3 regions of the Buttiauxella gaviniae genome follow, and region 3 is predicted to be linked to each of the others. Evidence: predicted binding sites of a transcription regulator. Region 3 holds the regulator's gene; each other region holds the start of a gene.
The links. The regulator CRP, encoded in region 3, controls carbon source genes, mostly activating them, when cyclic AMP is high. The targets are predictions, from matches to a motif close to ATGTGANNNNNNTCACAT.
Positions count from the first base shown of each region.

Region 1: a site for CRP is predicted at 3,475-3,492, ahead of AB1E22_RS02680 (CidA/LrgA family protein). Genes of this name have one in related genera too.
Region 2: a site for CRP is predicted at 3,959-3,976, ahead of msrB (peptide-methionine (R)-S-oxide reductase MsrB). Genes of this name have one in related genera too.

Region 1 is NZ_JBFMVT010000002.1:424,501-430,238, reverse strand. Features, by position in the region: gene mglC (galactose/methyl galactoside ABC transporter permease MglC) at 1-408, shown strand, start outside; gene sanA (outer membrane permeability protein SanA) at 465-1,184, opposite strand; gene cdd (cytidine deaminase) at 1,318-2,202, opposite strand; gene AB1E22_RS02685 (CidB/LrgB family autolysis modulator) at 2,333-3,028, opposite strand; gene AB1E22_RS02680 (CidA/LrgA family protein) at 3,025-3,426, opposite strand; gene ldtB (L,D-transpeptidase) at 3,635-4,555, opposite strand; gene AB1E22_RS02670 (ABC-F family ATPase) at 4,785-5,738, shown strand, end outside.
Region 2 is NZ_JBFMVT010000002.1:93,737-99,474, forward strand. Features, by position in the region: gene ansA (asparaginase) at 1-992, shown strand, start outside; gene pncA (bifunctional nicotinamidase/pyrazinamidase) at 1,002-1,631, shown strand; gene AB1E22_RS01105 (glycoside hydrolase family 18 protein) at 1,788-3,059, shown strand; gene AB1E22_RS01110 (YeaC family protein) at 3,107-3,382, opposite strand; gene msrB (peptide-methionine (R)-S-oxide reductase MsrB) at 3,425-3,838, opposite strand; gene gapA (glyceraldehyde-3-phosphate dehydrogenase) at 4,185-5,180, shown strand; gene AB1E22_RS01125 (D-hexose-6-phosphate mutarotase) at 5,259-5,738, shown strand, end outside.
Region 3 is NZ_JBFMVT010000002.1:1,533,231-1,538,968, forward strand. Features, by position in the region: gene AB1E22_RS07800 (ABC transporter ATP-binding protein) at 1-447, shown strand, start outside; gene AB1E22_RS07805 (LysE family translocator) at 492-1,091, opposite strand; gene AB1E22_RS07810 (hydrolase) at 1,154-2,170, shown strand; gene AB1E22_RS07815 (YheU family protein) at 2,172-2,390, shown strand; gene AB1E22_RS07820 (phosphoribulokinase) at 2,531-3,412, shown strand; gene AB1E22_RS07825 (OsmC family protein) at 3,434-3,838, opposite strand; gene crp (cAMP-activated global transcriptional regulator CRP) at 4,153-4,785, shown strand; gene AB1E22_RS07835 (YccS/YhfK family putative transporter) at 4,974-5,738, shown strand, end outside.

The DNA.
Region 1 (5,738 bases), 1.1 Mb from region 3:
AACAAAACCCGTTTCGGTAAGAATATTTTCGCCATCGGCGGTAACCCGGAAGCGGCGAAAGTCTCGGGCGTTAACGTTGCCCTGAACCTGATTATGATTTATGCGCTGTCTGGGGTGTTCTACGCCTTCGGCGGGATGCTGGAAGCAGGTCGTATCGGTTCTGCAACTAACAACCTGGGCTTTATGTACGAACTTGATGCCATTGCTGCGTGTGTTGTGGGTGGCGTGTCATTCAGCGGCGGCGTGGGGACAGTTATTGGCGTAGTGACCGGGGTTATCATCTTTACCGTTATCAACTACGGCCTGACGTATATCGGGGTTAACCCTTACTGGCAGTACATCATTAAGGGCGCGATTATTATCTTCGCCGTTGCCCTGGATTCCCTGAAATACGCTCGTAAGAAGTAATCCACCCGTTGTGAAAAAGCCCGCACAATTTCTTGTTGCGGGCTTTTTTATGGGAACTATTTTTTATCTTTCTTCTGTAATTCCAGTACCTGTTCAGGTGTTACTGCGGGATAGGCTTGCGCATCCTCTGGTACTTCGTACATTGCAGGAATGGGAACGAGTGGCCCAAGAAAACGCGGTTCGCGTTTAAAGATATAGAGATCGGCCAACGCACCCAGGCGAGCACCAAATTCCCTGATACGCACCGTCATCATATTTTTTGGCGATGGCACGGCATAACACTGCGCTTGAATTCCCATATGCAGCGCGATAAACAGCGCGCGTTCACAATGGAAGCGCTGAGTGATAATAATAAAATCGTTAGTATCGAAAACCTTGCGGGTGCGAACAATTGAGTCCAGAGTCCTGAAACCTGCGTAATCCAGCACGATATCGGCAGGATCTACGCCACCGGCAATCAGGTCTTTGCGCATAGTCATCGGTTCGTTATAGCTTTGCTGGGCGTTATCGCCACTCAGCAACAGGTAATTCACCTTGCCGCTGTTATAAGCGTTTAACGCCCCCTGAATACGAAACTGGTAATACTGATTGATTACCCCGGTGCGGTAATACTTTGCAGTACCCAACACCACACCGACCTGGCGGTAGGGTAAATCTTGCAGCTCGTCATAGACGTAAGGCGCTGTTTTCCAACTTATCCAGCGGTCAAGACACAGCGCAGCTATCACAGCCAAGCCGATGATAACCAACAGGCTATAAAACATGCGCTTCAACATGGACTTGCAGCTCAATAAAGGGATGGAATTTTATCCAAGGCTACTTTACCTGGGGGTGAAGAGCAAGAATCGCGGGATTGGTTGAATTAAATTTCATCAATGGGGATGCGCTCACGCATCCCCAAAGTGAACATCAATTCAATAAAGTGCGGTCGATATTCATGCAGCCTAACGCTTTCAGGGTCGCTGCGGTGGCATCCCACTGCGTCAATGGCGCTTCGGCTTTTTCTGCCAGAACCGCCCGCTGGATTTCATTGTAGTCATAACCCGACAGGCTGAGCAGATTCAGCGCCGCCTGCAGCGGCGGCAGGGAAGGGTTAAACGCTGCATTTTCAGCATAACTTCCTTTAAAAATCGTCCCGTCACGCATTTCCAGTGCAACCCCTGATGGGGCATTGCTGTAAGGCGCATGGCTACGGTTTGCCGCCGTTATCGCCGCCTGGCTCAGGTCATCGCCTTGCAGCTCAAAGCCGTGATCCATTTCATCCAGCAGTAACGTTTTGATTTCTAAATCGCGGGGGCCAAAGGCATCGGGGAGATAATCGCCCAGCGTTGCGGGTTTGCGGCCCGGCAGATTAATGCGCAGTGCCACGCCGCTGTTCAGTTCGTTCATAAACTGGCGGCAATGCCCGCACGGTGTGTAGTTAACCGTAATCGCGGCGAGGGCTTTTTCACCGCGCATCCACGCATGGGTAATTGCGCTCTGCTCGGCATGAACGGTTTGCTGCATCGTGGAGCCAAGAAACTCCATATTGCCGCCGAAATAGAGATTGCCGCTGACGCCACGCGCCACCGCTCCGACGTAAAACTGCGATAAATCCGCGCGTGCGCAAGATGCAGCGAGCGGTAATAAGGCAAATGCCAGCGCGTCGTCATCCATGCCGGTTTGGGCTTTCAGTGATTCAACTTCTGATGCCAAAAACATCGCCGGGAAGTGAGAGTCAGCAATCAATGTTTGCAAAGCGGCTTGCAGTGAAGCCGGGAGTTGTGCGAGTGCAGCCTGAAAACGTGAGCGCATAGAATTTAGCCTCATAACAAGTGAATGAATCGTAGTTTACGGTTCTGTATGGGCTTTATATGTGATCTTTCTCTAATTACATATGCAACATATGAAATAAAAAATGAAAATGCGCGATCTCTCGCAAGTTTTAACCAAACACGGCCAAAATAACCGGGAACAGGAACGGCGCGATCAACGAAGTGATGATCCCGCAAATTACCAGCGCCAGGGAGCTAAACGCCCCTTCCTGGAAATCCAGTTCGGCACAACGCGCGGTTCCCAGGGCGTGAGAGGCGGCCCCCATCGACAGGCCACGGGAGGCTTTGGTTTTTATGCGCATTAAATTCAGCATCGAGTGACCAAAAACAGCCCCAAGAATACCTACAAAAATCACGCAAACGGCGCTAATTGCCGGAATACCGCCGATACTGCCGCCGACTGCCATGGCGATTGGCGTGGTCACCGATTTCGGTAAAACCGATGCGGCAATTTGCGGCGTTGCGCCCATCAACAAGGCAATCGAGGTACCGGTAATCATCGCCACCATGCTGCCGATAAAGCAGATAGTGATGATGGATTTCCAGCGAGCCCGAATCTGGTGAAGCTGCTCGTAGAGCGGGAAGGCGAGGGCAACAACCGCCGGTTGCAGCAAATCATTTAATACTTTGCTGCCCTGGAAATAGTGGTCATAAGGTGTGCCGGTAAAGACCAGAACAGGAATAATAACCACCATTGAAACCAGCAGCGGATTAAGTAGAGGCGTTTTAAACCGTGCGCCGATTTTACGGGCGAGGAAAAAGGTCACCAGCGTTAAGGGTAAAGACCACCAGATATAGTGAATCATTTTGATTCGCCCTCGTTTTCACCAACGATTTTACGTTCGCCATGCACTAAATGGGAGCTCCAGCTCACCACGACCAGCACCACCAGCGTACTGATAAAACATGACACCACCACCGGGCCGAACTGCTGCTTTATCACATCGACATACTGCATCACGCCCACGCCAATCGGCACAAATAGCAACGCCATATAGCGGATCATTAAATGGCAACTTGGCTTAACCCATTTGGCTGGCAGGATTTGCAAAGAGAGCAAAATAAACAGAATGAGCATCCCAATAATACTGCCGGGAATAGTGATAGGAAGCAGTGATGCAATAGCAATGCCCGCATATAAGCATATGTAAATTAATACAAAAGAGCGCAGGTACTGCCAGATGACGGTGAGTGTGTTACGCATGGTGATGACCCTTTAAGAAACGCATTCATCATACAATTAAAGTTGAAAATGTGCTACCGATCACATCATGAATTATGAGCATACCAAATATTCCTGTTTGGAACGCTGGTGTTCTCCGTACGGTGAGAGCCGCTGGTGGCAAATACAGAAATCAGGCATAAAAAAAGCGACTCACAATGGAGTCGCTTTATTCGGTTTGAAACTGGGATTAGTTCAGACGTACCGGCATACCGGAACGGCCCTGAATAGCCTGATCCAACACGGTGCTATCCACATCCGGTTGAGCGGTAATCGCGGTCACGTTGCTTTTCAGCGTGATCGGTACAATCTCAGTGGAGTTAAACTGCTCTTCAGTAGTAGACAGCGGGTTGTGCACTTCGATGTAGCGCGTGCCGTCTGGCTCAACGGTGGCTTTCACTGGTTCATTAATGAACTGAACACGGGTACCGACCGGCACTTTCTCGAACAGGAATTTGATGTCTTCGTTACGCAGACGCACACAACCGTGGCTCACACGCAGGCCGATACCAAAGTTTGCATTGGTGCCGTGAATCGCATACAGGCGGCCAATATAGAGCGCGTACAGACCCATAGGGTTGTCCGGGCCTGCTGGAACCACCGCTGGAAGTGGGGTACCCGCAGCAATATATTCTGCGTGCATTTTCGCCGTTGGCGTCCAGGTTGGGCCTGCTTTCTTACGTTCTACTTTAGTCGTCCAGTTCAGCGGAGTATCTTTCCCCAACTGGCCGATACCGATTGGCAGCACGATAACGGTATTGGTGCCAGCCGGGTAGTAATAAAGGCGCATTTCAGCACTGTTAACCACGATGCCTTCATGAACGGTGTCCGGCAAAATTAACTGCTGAGGAATGTTCAGTATGGTGCCTGGCTTAGGCAGATAAGGGTCAACGCCTGGGTTTGCTTCCAACATGTTGGAAAGTCCCATCTGATAACGCGCGGCGAACTCTTCGAGCGGAGCAGTACTGCCTTCAGGAATAGTGACGACTTGGTTTTGACCAATCAAACGGCTGCCATCAGTTGGCAGAGGATAGGTCACGGCAGAAGCTGTTTTGCTAAAAGACACAACAGCCACAAATGCCAGTAAAATTGTGCGTAGTTTCATATTCATCTTGTGCGAAGTATTTATGGCCATGCAGGCTAGTTAGTGAAGAAACGGAGCGGTTTGAGCGCGCATTATATGTGCATTCCCTCAGCCTGGGAAATCAGATGTGGATTAAATCACATTTTTTTGTAGATTGATTATTTTATCACCAGCGCACAAGCAGAGCGATCTGCACGTTGAGTTATGGCATAATGTGCCCGATCTCACATATTAAATAATTTACCAGGACATCTCTGTGCTAGTTTCCAGTAACGTCACAATGCAGTTCGGCAGTAAGCCGCTGTTTGAAAATATTTCTGTCAAATTTGGCGGCGGCAACCGTTACGGCTTGATCGGCGCTAACGGTAGCGGCAAATCTACCTTTATGAAGATCCTCGGTGGCGATTTAGAGCCAACGCTGGGTAACGTTTCGCTCGATCCTAACGAGCGCATCGGTAAGCTGCGCCAGGATCAATTTGCCTTTGAAAAGTTCACTGTTCTCGACACGGTCATTATGGGCCATGCCGAACTCTGGGAAGTAAAAGAAGAGCGCGACCGTATTTATGCGCTGCCAGAGATGAGCGAAGAAGACGGCTATAAAGTTGCCGATCTGGAAGTGCTGTACGGCGAAATGGACGGTTACACCGCGGAAGCGCGCGCGGGCGAACTGCTCCTGGGCGTCGGCATTCCTTTAGAACAGCATTACGGCCCAATGAGCGAAGTCGCTCCAGGCTGGAAACTGCGTGTGTTGCTGGCGCAGGCACTGTTCTCAAATCCAGACATCCTGCTGCTCGATGAACCGACGAACAACCTGGACATCGACACCATTCGTTGGCTGGAAACCGTGCTCAACGAGCGCAACAGCACCATGATCATTATCTCGCACGACCGTCACTTTCTGAACATGGTCTGTACGCACATGGCGGATCTGGATTACGGCGAGCTGCGTGTTTACCCGGGCAACTACGACGAATACATGACGGCGGCAACGCAGGCGCGTGAACGTCTGCTGTCTGATAACGCGAAGAAAAAAGCACAGATTGCTGACCTCCAATCGTTCGTAAGCCGCTTTAGCGCTAACGCATCGAAATCGCGCCAGGCGACTTCTCGTGCGCGTCAGATTGATAAAATCAAACTCGACGAAGTGAAAGCCTCCAGCCGTCAGAACCCGTTCATTCGCTTCGAGCAGGACAAAAAACTGTTCCGTAAT
Region 2 (5,738 bases), 1.4 Mb from region 3:
CTTATACCGGCGGTACCATCGGTATGCAGCGCTCAGAACACGGGTATATTCCGGTTTCCGGCCACCTACAGCGCCAGCTGGCTTTAATGCCTGAATTCCATCGCCAGGAGATGCCTGATTTCACCATTCATGAATATCAGCCGCTGATGGACTCCTCTGACATGACGCCCGAGGACTGGCAGCACATTGCCGACGACATTAAAGCCCATTACGACGACTACGACGGTTTCGTGATTTTGCACGGCACCGACACCATGGCCTTTACCGCCTCGGCGCTCTCGTTCATGCTGGAGAACCTCAGCAAACCGGTAATTGTGACCGGCTCGCAGATCCCTCTGGCCGAACTGCGCTCCGATGGGCAAATAAATCTGCTGAACTCTTTGTATATTGCGGCGAATTTCCCGATTAACGAAGTGACATTGTTCTTCAATAATCGCCTCTATCGCGGCAATCGCACGACTAAAGCGCATGCCGACGGTTTCGATGCTTTCGCTTCCCCTAACTTGGCTCCGTTACTTGAAGCGGGCATTCACATTCGCCGTCTGAATACGCCAGCCGCCCCGCACGGAGATGGCGAGCTGATTGTGCATCCGATTACCCCGCAGCCGATTGGCGTGGTGACTATCTATCCCGGTATTTCAGCGGATGTCGTCGGTAATTTCTTACGCCAGCCGGTAAAAGCGTTGATTTTACGCTCTTATGGCGTGGGGAATGCGCCTCAGCAAGGCGCGTTCATTGAAGAGTTACAGAAAGCCTGCTCGCGCGGCATTGTGGTGGTGAATCTAACGCAATGTATGTCCGGGAAAGTGAACATGGGCGGCTATGCCACGGGTAATGCGCTGGCACAGGCGGGTGTGATTAGCGGCTATGATATGACGGTAGAAGCGACGCTGACGAAACTGCACTATTTGCTCAGCCAGAATCTGGATGCGCAGACCATTCGCGAGGCGATGTCCCGCAATTTACGCGGCGAACTCACTCCAGACGAGTAAGGAAAAACCATGAAACGCGCTTTGTTACTTGTAGATTTACAAAATGATTTTTGCGCGGGCGGCGCGCTGGCCGTCCCTGAAGCCGATAGCACCGTTGATGTGGCAAATGCCTTAATAGGTTTTTGCAAAGCACGTGGAGATGCGGTCGTCGCTACCCAAGACTGGCATCCGGTTAACCATGGCAGCTTTGCCCGAGTACAGAGAACCGAGCCTTATTCCCAGGGAAAACTTGACGGTCTGAGACAAACCTGGTGGCCGGATCACTGCGTGCAAAACAGCGAAGGCGCGGAACTTCATCCGTTACTCAATACGCGTGATATTGATGCTGTTTTTCAAAAAGGTGAAAATCCGCTGATTGATAGCTATAGCGGATTTTTCGACAACGGGCATCGCCAGAAAACGCAGCTCGATGACTGGTTATTCCGTAACGGAATTAAACAGCTGATTGTTATGGGTCTGGCGACGGATTATTGCGTGAAGTTCACGGTACTCGACGCCCTGACGCTCGGTTATGAGGTGACGGTTATTACCGATGGTTGCCGTGGCGTTAATCTCCAACCGCAAGATGGTCTAAAGGCATTTCAGACGATGTCTGCGGCAGGCGCAACGCTAATGACGCTTGCTGATTTTACATACTAAATTTCCCTTGGGCGCATTCGCGCCCTTTTCTCGATTCCGCTCTCATTCTCAACTTTTATTGCTCGCTCATTTTTGAGAGCGCTCTCATAATCAGGTTGCTTATTTATACAGCACCTTAGCTGTATTTTTATTTTTCCGTCAAAGAGGAACACCCCAATGGTCTTCACGCGTAAGCTGCTGCCGTTGCTGGCAGTGATTCAAATCGCCTGTACCGGAGTGGCTCAGGCAAGCTCATATCTCTCGGTAGGTTATTTTAACGGAGGGGGCGATGTCACCGCCGGGCCTGGCGGCGATATTGACAAACTTGATGTACGCCAGATAACCCATCTTAACTATTCGTTTGGTCTGATTTATAACGATGAGAAAGATGAAACCAATCCCGCTCTGAAAGACGCATCAAAACTTCATCAAATCTGGCTTTCGCCCAAAGTCATGGCCGATCTCGAAAAGATCCCCGCGCTGCGTAAACAGAATCCAAATCTGAAAGTTCTGCTTTCGGTTGGCGGCTGGGGGGCTCGTGGGTTCTCCGGTGCCGCTGCGACACCTGAGAACCGTGCGGTATTTATACGTTCTGCGCAGGAAGTGATTAAAAAGTATGATTTGGATGGTATCGATCTGGACTGGGAATACCCGGTAAATGGTGCATGGGGGCTGGTAGCCAGCATGCCTGAAGATCGCGCCAACTTCACCGCGCTGCTCACTGAATTGCGTACCGCGCTGGGTAAGAAAAAACTGCTGACCATCGCAGTGGCTGCAAACGTGAAAGGCCCAACAGAATGGGTCGATATGAAAGCCATCGCCCCTACGCTTGATTATATCAACCTGATGGCCTACGACATGGCGTACGGCACTCAATATTTCAACTCAAATCTTTATGACTCGAAAGCCTGGCCGACGGTTGCGAAAGCGGATAAATACAGCGCGGACTATGTGGTGAATAATTACATTGCTGCGGGTATGAAGCCTGCGCAACTTAACCTCGGCATTGGTTTTTATGGTCGAGTGCCTAAGCGTGCAGTGGAGCCTGGTATTGACTGGGATAAACCCGACGCGGCCAAAAACCCGGTCACACAACCCTATTTCGGTGCATCAGAAAAAGCGGTATTTACGTCATTCGGGCTGGACCTTTCAAAAGACACTTATCTGAAATACAACGATATTGTGAGCAAAATGCTCAACGATCCGCAAAAACGATTTACTGAACATTGGGATAACGACGCGCAAGTGCCTTATCTGACAATGAAATCGGCCGATGGAAAAGATCTGTTTGCTATCTCATATGAGAACCCACGTTCAGTGGCCGCTAAAGCGGAGTACATCAAGGCGAAGGGATTGGGTGGCGCGATGTTCTGGGAGTATGGGGCTGACGATAACAATCAATTGGCAAAAGAGTTAGCCAAAGATTTGGGCATTAAAACCGAGCATTAATTTCGCAATCCGGGTGAGTGGCGTAAACACCACTCACCCGTTCAGATTTACAGCTTTACCGTCATAATCGGAGCAGGCTCAATGCCGAATTCAGCTTTGAGCTGCTGCTTACTTTTCATCACGATATTGCCATCTGTGCCGATGGTCATATGCTGCGGGTCAGTATTATGACGTGTCTGCCACATCATCACTAATTGCAGGCTGTTCTCTTTTTGATCGGGCGTCAGTGCCACACCGTCAGGCCATTTTCCCAGTTCAACGGCGGTTACCAGACGTTGATAAACTTCCGGTGTCATTGCGTCTAACATTTCGTCCAGGTTCATCATGCGGCAAGTTCCTGTGGAATAATTTGCTGAATCGATTTTTCAGCCTTCGATTTGCTCACCGTTTTTATCGTCGGTGAAGTTTAACGAAGCTGAGTTTACGCAGTAACGCTCGCCGGTTGGCTGCGGGCCGTCCGGGAAAACGTGGCCTAAATGGGCTTCACAGTTGCTGCAACGAATTTCAATCCGCTCCATACCGTGCGAGAAATCCTTGATATAGCGGATTGCGCCGTCAGTCACTGGTTCATAGAAGCTCGGCCAGCCGCAACCTGAGTCATATTTAGACTCCGATTTAAACAGTGGGGCATCACAAACCAGGCAGTGGTAAATACCTTCCCGCTTGTTATGCAGCAGACGCCCGGAAAACGGGGGTTCTGTTCCGTGTTTCTGGGTGACATAAAACTGCATCTCAGACAGGTTTTTTTTCGATAAATCAGGAGGTAATTGGTTAGCCATATGCGTACATCTCGGGCAGTGATTACTGTAACTGATAACAGCATGATTCTAACAAAAAATTAACAACGCCGTGCTCTTTTTTGTTCTAAACTTAGCCCTGAATTTCTGGCGTAGCGCCAATTGTGATCGTCATCACATTATTGATGGAATTGATCTTTAAAATTCCTCGCATCGTCCCCATTTGGATAAAGAGCCAAAAGGGAAGCGTGAGGCGGTTCAGTCGCTCAAATGATGTCCATAGGATTGATTTGTCGCAATGATTGACACGATTCCGCTTGACGCTGCGTAAGGTTTTTGTAATTTTACAGGCAACCTTTTATTCACTAACAAATAGCTGGTGGAATATATGACTATCAAAGTAGGTATCAACGGTTTTGGCCGTATCGGCCGTATTGTTTTCCGTGCTGCTCAGGAACGTTCTGACATCGAGATCGTTGCAATCAACGACCTGTTAGACGCTGAATACATGGCTTACATGCTGAAGTACGACTCAACTCACGGTCGTTTCAACGGCACTGTAGAAGTCAAAGACGGCCACCTGGTTGTTAACGGCAAAACTATCCGTGTTACCGCAGAACGTGACCCGGCTAACCTGAAATGGAACGAAGTAAACGTAGACGTAGTTGCTGAAGCAACTGGTCTGTTCCTGACAGACGAAACTGCTCGTAAGCACATCACTGCTGGCGCGAAAAAGGTTGTTCTGACTGGTCCTTCTAAAGACAGCACTCCTATGTTCGTTCGTGGTGCTAACTTCGAAAAATATGCTGGCCAGGATATCGTTTCTAACGCATCTTGCACCACTAACTGCCTGGCTCCACTGGCTAAAGTTATCAACGACAACTTCGGTATCGTTGAAGGCCTGATGACCACTGTTCACGCAACTACCGCTACTCAGAAAACTGTTGATGGCCCGTCTCACAAAGACTGGCGCGGCGGCCGCGGCGCAGCTCAGAACATCATCCCTTCTTCTACCGGTGCTGCTAAAGCTGTAGGCGTTGTACTGCCAGAGCTGAACGGTAAAATCACTGGTATGGCGTTCCGCGTTCCAACTCCAAACGTGTCTGTTGTTGACCTGACCGTTCGTCTGGAAAAAGCTGCGTCTTACGAAGAAATCAAGAAAGCAATCAAAGCGGCTTCTGAAGGCCCAATGAAAGGCGTTCTGGGTTACACCGAAGACGACGTTGTATCTACTGATTTCAACGGCGAAGTTTGCACTTCCGTGTTCGATGCTAAAGCGGGTATCGCACTGAACGACAAATTTGTGAAACTGGTTTCCTGGTACGACAACGAAACTGGCTACTCAAACAAAGTACTGGATCTGATTGCTCACATCTCCAAATAAGTTGAGATGAGTCATTAAATCCCGAGAGGCGACCCTATGTGGTCGCCTTTTTTACGTCTGGAACAATAGGTTGAGTCAATGATTAACAAAATTTTTGCCCTTCCCGTTATTGAACAAATCACCCCTTCCCTGTCTCGTCGTCAGAATGATGAGTTAGACGTTATCGTGATTGATCATCCACAAGCGCGCGGTTCCGTTGCTCTGCAAGGTGCACACCTGCTGACGTGGAAACCTACCGGCGAAGAAGAAGTTCTGTGGCTGAGCGACAACACGCCGTTCAAAAATGGGGTTGCCATTCGCGGCGGTGTACCAATTTGCTGGCCGTGGTTTGGCCCGGCGGCACAAGAAGGCCTGCCAGCACATGGTTTTGCTCGCAATCTGCCATGGACACTGACAGCGCACAACGAAGATGAAAGCGGCGTTTCATTGACCTTCGAATTGCAGAGCAGCGAAGCTTCACGCAAATACTGGCCACATGATTTTACCCTCTATGCTCGTTACAAACTGGGTAAAACCTGTGAGATGGAGCTGGAAGCACACGGCGAATTCGACGTTAAC
Region 3 (5,738 bases):
CGTCACTTACTGCGCTCGACTACTGACGATTTGTACCTGGTGCACGACGGTAAAGTTGAAGCGTTTGATGGCGATCTTGAAGATTACCAGCAGTGGCTTGTGGATCTGCAAAAGCAGGAAAACCAGCCGCTTGATTCAACCAAAGATAACGGCAACAGCGCTCAGGCACGTAAAGACCAAAAGCGCCGTGAAGCTGAATTACGCACACAAACTCAACCTTTGCGTAAGCAAATCACCCAGCTTGAGAAGCAGATGGAAAAGCTCAATGTGCAGCTTGCGGAAGTCGAAGCTAAGCTTGCGGACAGCGCTATCTACGACCAAAGTCGTAAAGCGGAGATGACCGAATGCCTACAAACTCAGGTGAAAGTGAAATCAGCGCTGGAGGAGTGTGAGATGGAATGGCTGGACGCGCACGACCAGTTAGAACAGATCATGCAGGCCGAGTAATCGACTTATACAGCCCTCTCCTGTGAGAGGGCTGTCGAAAAGAATTAGTGCCAAATCAGCAGCACACACGCGGCGGTCAGCAATCCCATAAAGACATTAAAGATTGCCCAGGCGCGTCGGCTACGAAGCAGCTTGCCAATCATGCTGCCAAATGCAATCCAGATGATTCCCGCGACGATGTTAACCAGGGCGATGCCAATACTGATTAACACCACAGAATGCAAATACTGAGAACCGGCAAGACTAAAACTTGCGACGGCACCCAGCGCCATCAGCCAGGCTTTTGGGTTGATAACCTGAAGTAAACCGCCCTGCCAGAAGGGAATAGGAGCCGGAGGGGGAGCATCGGTTTCCAGTTTTTCATAGGTTGCGGTGCCGATTTTCCATGCCAGCCATAATAGGTAAGCACTCCCGGCGATCTTCAGGATAAGGTGCAAAGCAGGATACAAAAGGATTAAGCTACCGACACCAAACGCCACCAGCAACAGGATGCACTGCATCCCAAGCATGATGCCTATCATCAGCGGTATGGTGCGCATAAAGCCATAATTGGCGCCGGAAGATGTCAGTAGCATATTGTTTGGGCCGGGTGTAATAGCAGCGACCCATAGAAAACCAAGCATTGAGAAAAAAAGCGTTTCCATGAAATGGGTGTTCCACACCCGGTAAAGTTAATTAGCAAACTAAATGAAACTAACAGTGTGATATGGCTACGACAAGTCCCGCAGCATTGAATTTTAATCAAGAAGACGATGAGCAATTTCGTCCGTTAAAAGGTGTCAGTAATCCGCACCTGCAAACCATGCTTCCGCGCTTAATTCGCCGTCGCCTTAATTTCAAACCTCACTGGCAGCGTCTGGATATGCCGGATGGAGATTTTGTCGATCTTGCCTGGAGCGAAGATCCGCGCCAGGCGACGCATAAACCACGGTTAGTTGTTTTTCATGGACTTGAAGGCAGCCTCCACAGCCCGTACGCGCACGGTTTAATTGATGCCGCACGCAAGCAAGGCTGGTTGGGCGTAGTCATGCACTTCAGGGGTTGCAGCGGCGTACCTAACCGCATGAAGCGCATCTATCATTCCGGTGAAACGGAAGATGGTAGCTACTTCCTCAACTGGCTCAGCACGCGTTATGGCAAAGCGCCGACGGCGGCTGTAGGGTTTTCACTCGGCGGAAATATGCTCGCCTGTTTACTGGCTAAACAGGGGGCTGACTGTACGCTCCAGGCGGGTGTCGTGGTTTCCGCGCCATTAATGCTTGAGCATTGCAGCAAGCATATTGAGAAAGGTTTCTCGCGCGTCTATCAGCACTATCTTTTGAATCTGCTGAAGAAAAATGCGGCGCGTAAGCTCAGGAGTTATCCGGGCTCGCTTCCTGTCGATATGCGCCAGCTCAAAGGGATGCGCCGTCTGCGTGAATTTGACGATTTGATTACCTCAAAGATTCACGGTTTTGCTGATGCTATCGACTATTACCGTCAGTGCAGCGCGATGCCGTTGCTGCCACAAATCAAAACGCCAACGCTCATCATCCACGCCAAAGATGATCCTTTTATGGATCATAATGTGATTCCTGACACGGCGATTTTACCTGCCAATATTGAATATCAACTCACGCGCTACGGCGGGCATGTCGGGTTTGTTGGCGGCACGTTGCGCCGTCCTGAAATGTGGCTGGAACAACGCATCCCACAATGGCTATCTCAATTCCTGGACCAGTAATATGATGATTCCATGGCAAGATCTCCCTCCCGAAACGCTTGATAATCTGATTGAATCCTTTGTATTACGGGAAGGTACAGATTATGGTGAACAAGAGCGCTCGCTGGAGCAAAAGGTGGCGGATGTTAAGCGCCAACTGCAAAGCGGTGAGGCTGTGCTGGTATGGTCGGAGCTGCACGAAACGGTGAATATCATGGCTCGCGGGCAATTTCGCGGCTAGGTGTTAATCTTCTATAAGGCTGCTCATCTATCACCCTCACCCCTGCCCTTTCCAGCTCAATCCCCCTCTCCCGGGGAGAGGGTTAGGGTGAGGGTCATCAGCTAAAACACGTTTGCTTTTACCCATGGAGTTGTTGCCTTATGTCAGCCAAACATCCGGTTATTGCCGTAACAGGTTCCAGCGGTGCAGGAACGACAACCACCAGCCTTGCGTTCCGTAAAATCTTCCAACAACTCAATCTCCGTGCAGCCGAAGTTGAAGGTGACAGCTTCCATCGTTTCACGCGCCCTGAAATGGATATGGCGATTCGTAAAGCCCGCGACCTGGGGCGCCATATCAGTTACTTCGGCCCGGAAGCCAACGACTTCGGTTTACTTGAGCAAACGTTCATTGAATACGGGAAAAGCGGGCAAGGTAAATCGCGCAAGTATCTGCATACTTATGATGAAGCCGTTCCCTGGAACCAAATCCCCGGCACCTTTACGCCGTGGCAGCCCCTCCCTGAACCTACCGATGTGCTGTTTTATGAAGGTTTGCATGGCGGAGTGGTAACGCCTCAGCACGACGTGGCCAATGCCGTCGATTTACTGGTAGGCGTGGTGCCGATCGTAAACCTGGAGTGGATACAAAAACTGGTGCGTGACACCAGCGAGCGTGGGCATTCTCGAGAAGCGGTAATGGACTCCGTAGTACGCTCGATGGACGATTACATCAACTACATCACCCCGCAGTTTTCCCGCACGCATATAAACTTCCAGCGCGTTCCAACGGTTGATACCTCTAACCCATTTGCAGCTCGTGGCATTCCATCGCTGGATGAGAGTTTTGTTGTGATTCATTTCCGCGGTCTGGATGACATCGACTTTCCGTATCTGCTCGCTATGTTGCAGGGCTCATTTATTTCACACATCAATACATTAGTGGTGCCGGGCGGCAAAATGGGGCTGGCAATGGAATTGATTATGACGCCGTTGGTTAAGCGTCTGGCAGAAGGTCGAAATATCAATAATCAGGGCGGCTAAGTACCGCCCCGCAATCACCGACTAGCCTTCAATGACTTCATAGCTGTGGGTGATGCTTACTGCTTTCTCCAGCATCAATGCAACAGAGCAGTATTTCTCAGCAGACAAATCCACCGCGCGGGAAACCGCGTTATCTTTCAAATCGATGCCCGTCACGATGAAATGCAGATTGATATGCGTAAACAGACGCGGTGCCTCTTCGCGGCGCTCGGAGGTCAGTTTAACTTCGCAATCCGTCACGTTATAACGACCTTTTTGCAAAATAGAAACCACGTCGATTGCGCTACAGCCCCCCGCGGCCATCAGCACCATTTCCATCGGACTCGGCGCTTTATCGCCAGAATTACCGTCCATCAAAATCTGGTGTCCTGAAGCGGACTCTCCAAGAAAGGTTAACCCTTCAACCCACTTCACACGTGCTTGCATGTTGCTTCCCCCGTTGAAAAAATTACCTTCCAGAGTACGCGGAAGGAGCAAAACTGGCAACGGAAGGCGACCTGCGTCAAGCTGAAACGAGACAATAGGAGACACTTGCCAAAAGCTATGCTAAAACAATCCAGATGCTACATCGATACATTGACGTTATGTATGTATGCAGAGGACATCACTAATTACAGGCAGCAAGAATGACTTGCATGCCATCTCCCCAAGGTGGGGAATATTCTAATACTTGCAACGCCAGACAGGATGTTTAGCGTCTTGTCGTTGGTAGCCAGTTATAAAACAGAGGATAACCGCGCATGGTGCTTGGCAAACCGCAAACAGACCCGACTCTCGAATGGTTCTTGTCTCATTGCCATATTCATAAGTATCCATCGAAGAGCACACTGATTCACCAGGGTGAAAAAGCAGAGACGCTGTATTACATCGTCAAGGGCTCTGTGGCTGTTCTGATTAAAGATGAAGAGGGCAAGGAGATGATCCTCTCTTATCTGAATCAGGGCGATTTCATCGGCGAGTTAGGGCTGTTCGAAGAAGGTCAGGAGCGTAGTGCCTGGGTTCGTGCTAAGAGCGCTTGTGAAGTGGCTGAAATTTCATATAAAAAATTCCGCCAGCTGATTCAGGTCAACCCAGACATTCTGATGCGCCTGTCTTCGCAGATGGCACGCCGTCTGCAAGTGACATCTGAGAAAGTCGGTAATCTGGCGTTCCTGGATGTGACGGGCCGTATCGCGCAGACACTGCTGAACCTCGCAAAACAACCTGATGCAATGACCCACCCGGACGGTATGCAGATTAAAATTACCCGTCAGGAAATTGGTCAGATCGTCGGTTGCTCACGTGAGACCGTAGGCCGTATCCTAAAAATGCTGGAAGATCAAAACCTGATCTCCGCTCACGGTAAAACGATCGTCGTTTACGGCACTCGTTAATCTCCTGCTTGAAAAATGGCGTATCGCTTCGGTAATACGCCTTTTTTATTTTTAAAATTCACTTATACCCGAGTAATTGAAGCTGCAGCAAGGCAGCAAGTGAGTTCATCCCGATGAGCTTACTAAAGTAAGTGATTCGGGTGAATGAACGCAGCTAACGCCGCTGCAGCTTCAAGTAAGAAGGGTATATGTGGCGCAGACTGATCTACCATCCCGAAGTCAACTATGCACTGCGACAAACGCTGGTGTTATGTCTTCCCGTGGCGGTAGGTTTGCTCTTTGGCGATTTGCAATCTGGGCTGCTTTTCTCGTTAGTCCCCGCCTGCTGTAATATTGCCGGTCTGGATACACCCCATAAACGCTTCTTCAAACGCCTGATTATTGGCGGCAGCCTTTTTGCTTTCAGCAGTTTGATCATGCAGCTTTTACTGCTGTATACCGCCGTACCGCTGCCTCTGATTCTTATGGTGATGGCGCTCCTGTTGGGCGTCACGGCTGAAATCAGTGCGCTTCACGCACGTCTGCTTCCCGCCTCGCTGATTGCCGCTATCTTTACCCTCAGCATGGCCGGGAACATGCCAATCTGGAAGCCGATGCTGCTGTATGTCTCCGGCACAATTTGGTACGGCGTATTTAACTGGGTTTGGTTCTGGATGTGGCGCGAACAGCCACTGCGGGAATCGCTTAGCCTGCTCTATCGCCAGCTTGCGGATTATTGCGAAGCCAAATACGGCATGCTAACTCAGCACACCGATCCTGAAAAAACACTCCCGCCCTTACTGGCTCGCCAACAAAAAGCGGTCGACCTCATCACCGTGTGCTATCAACAACTGCACATGCTGGCGGCGAATCAGCAAAATGGTTACAAGCGTTTGTTACGCGCCTTTCAGGTGGCTTTGGATTTACAAGAACACATCTCCGTGAGTCTGCACCAACCTTCCGAAGTACAAAAG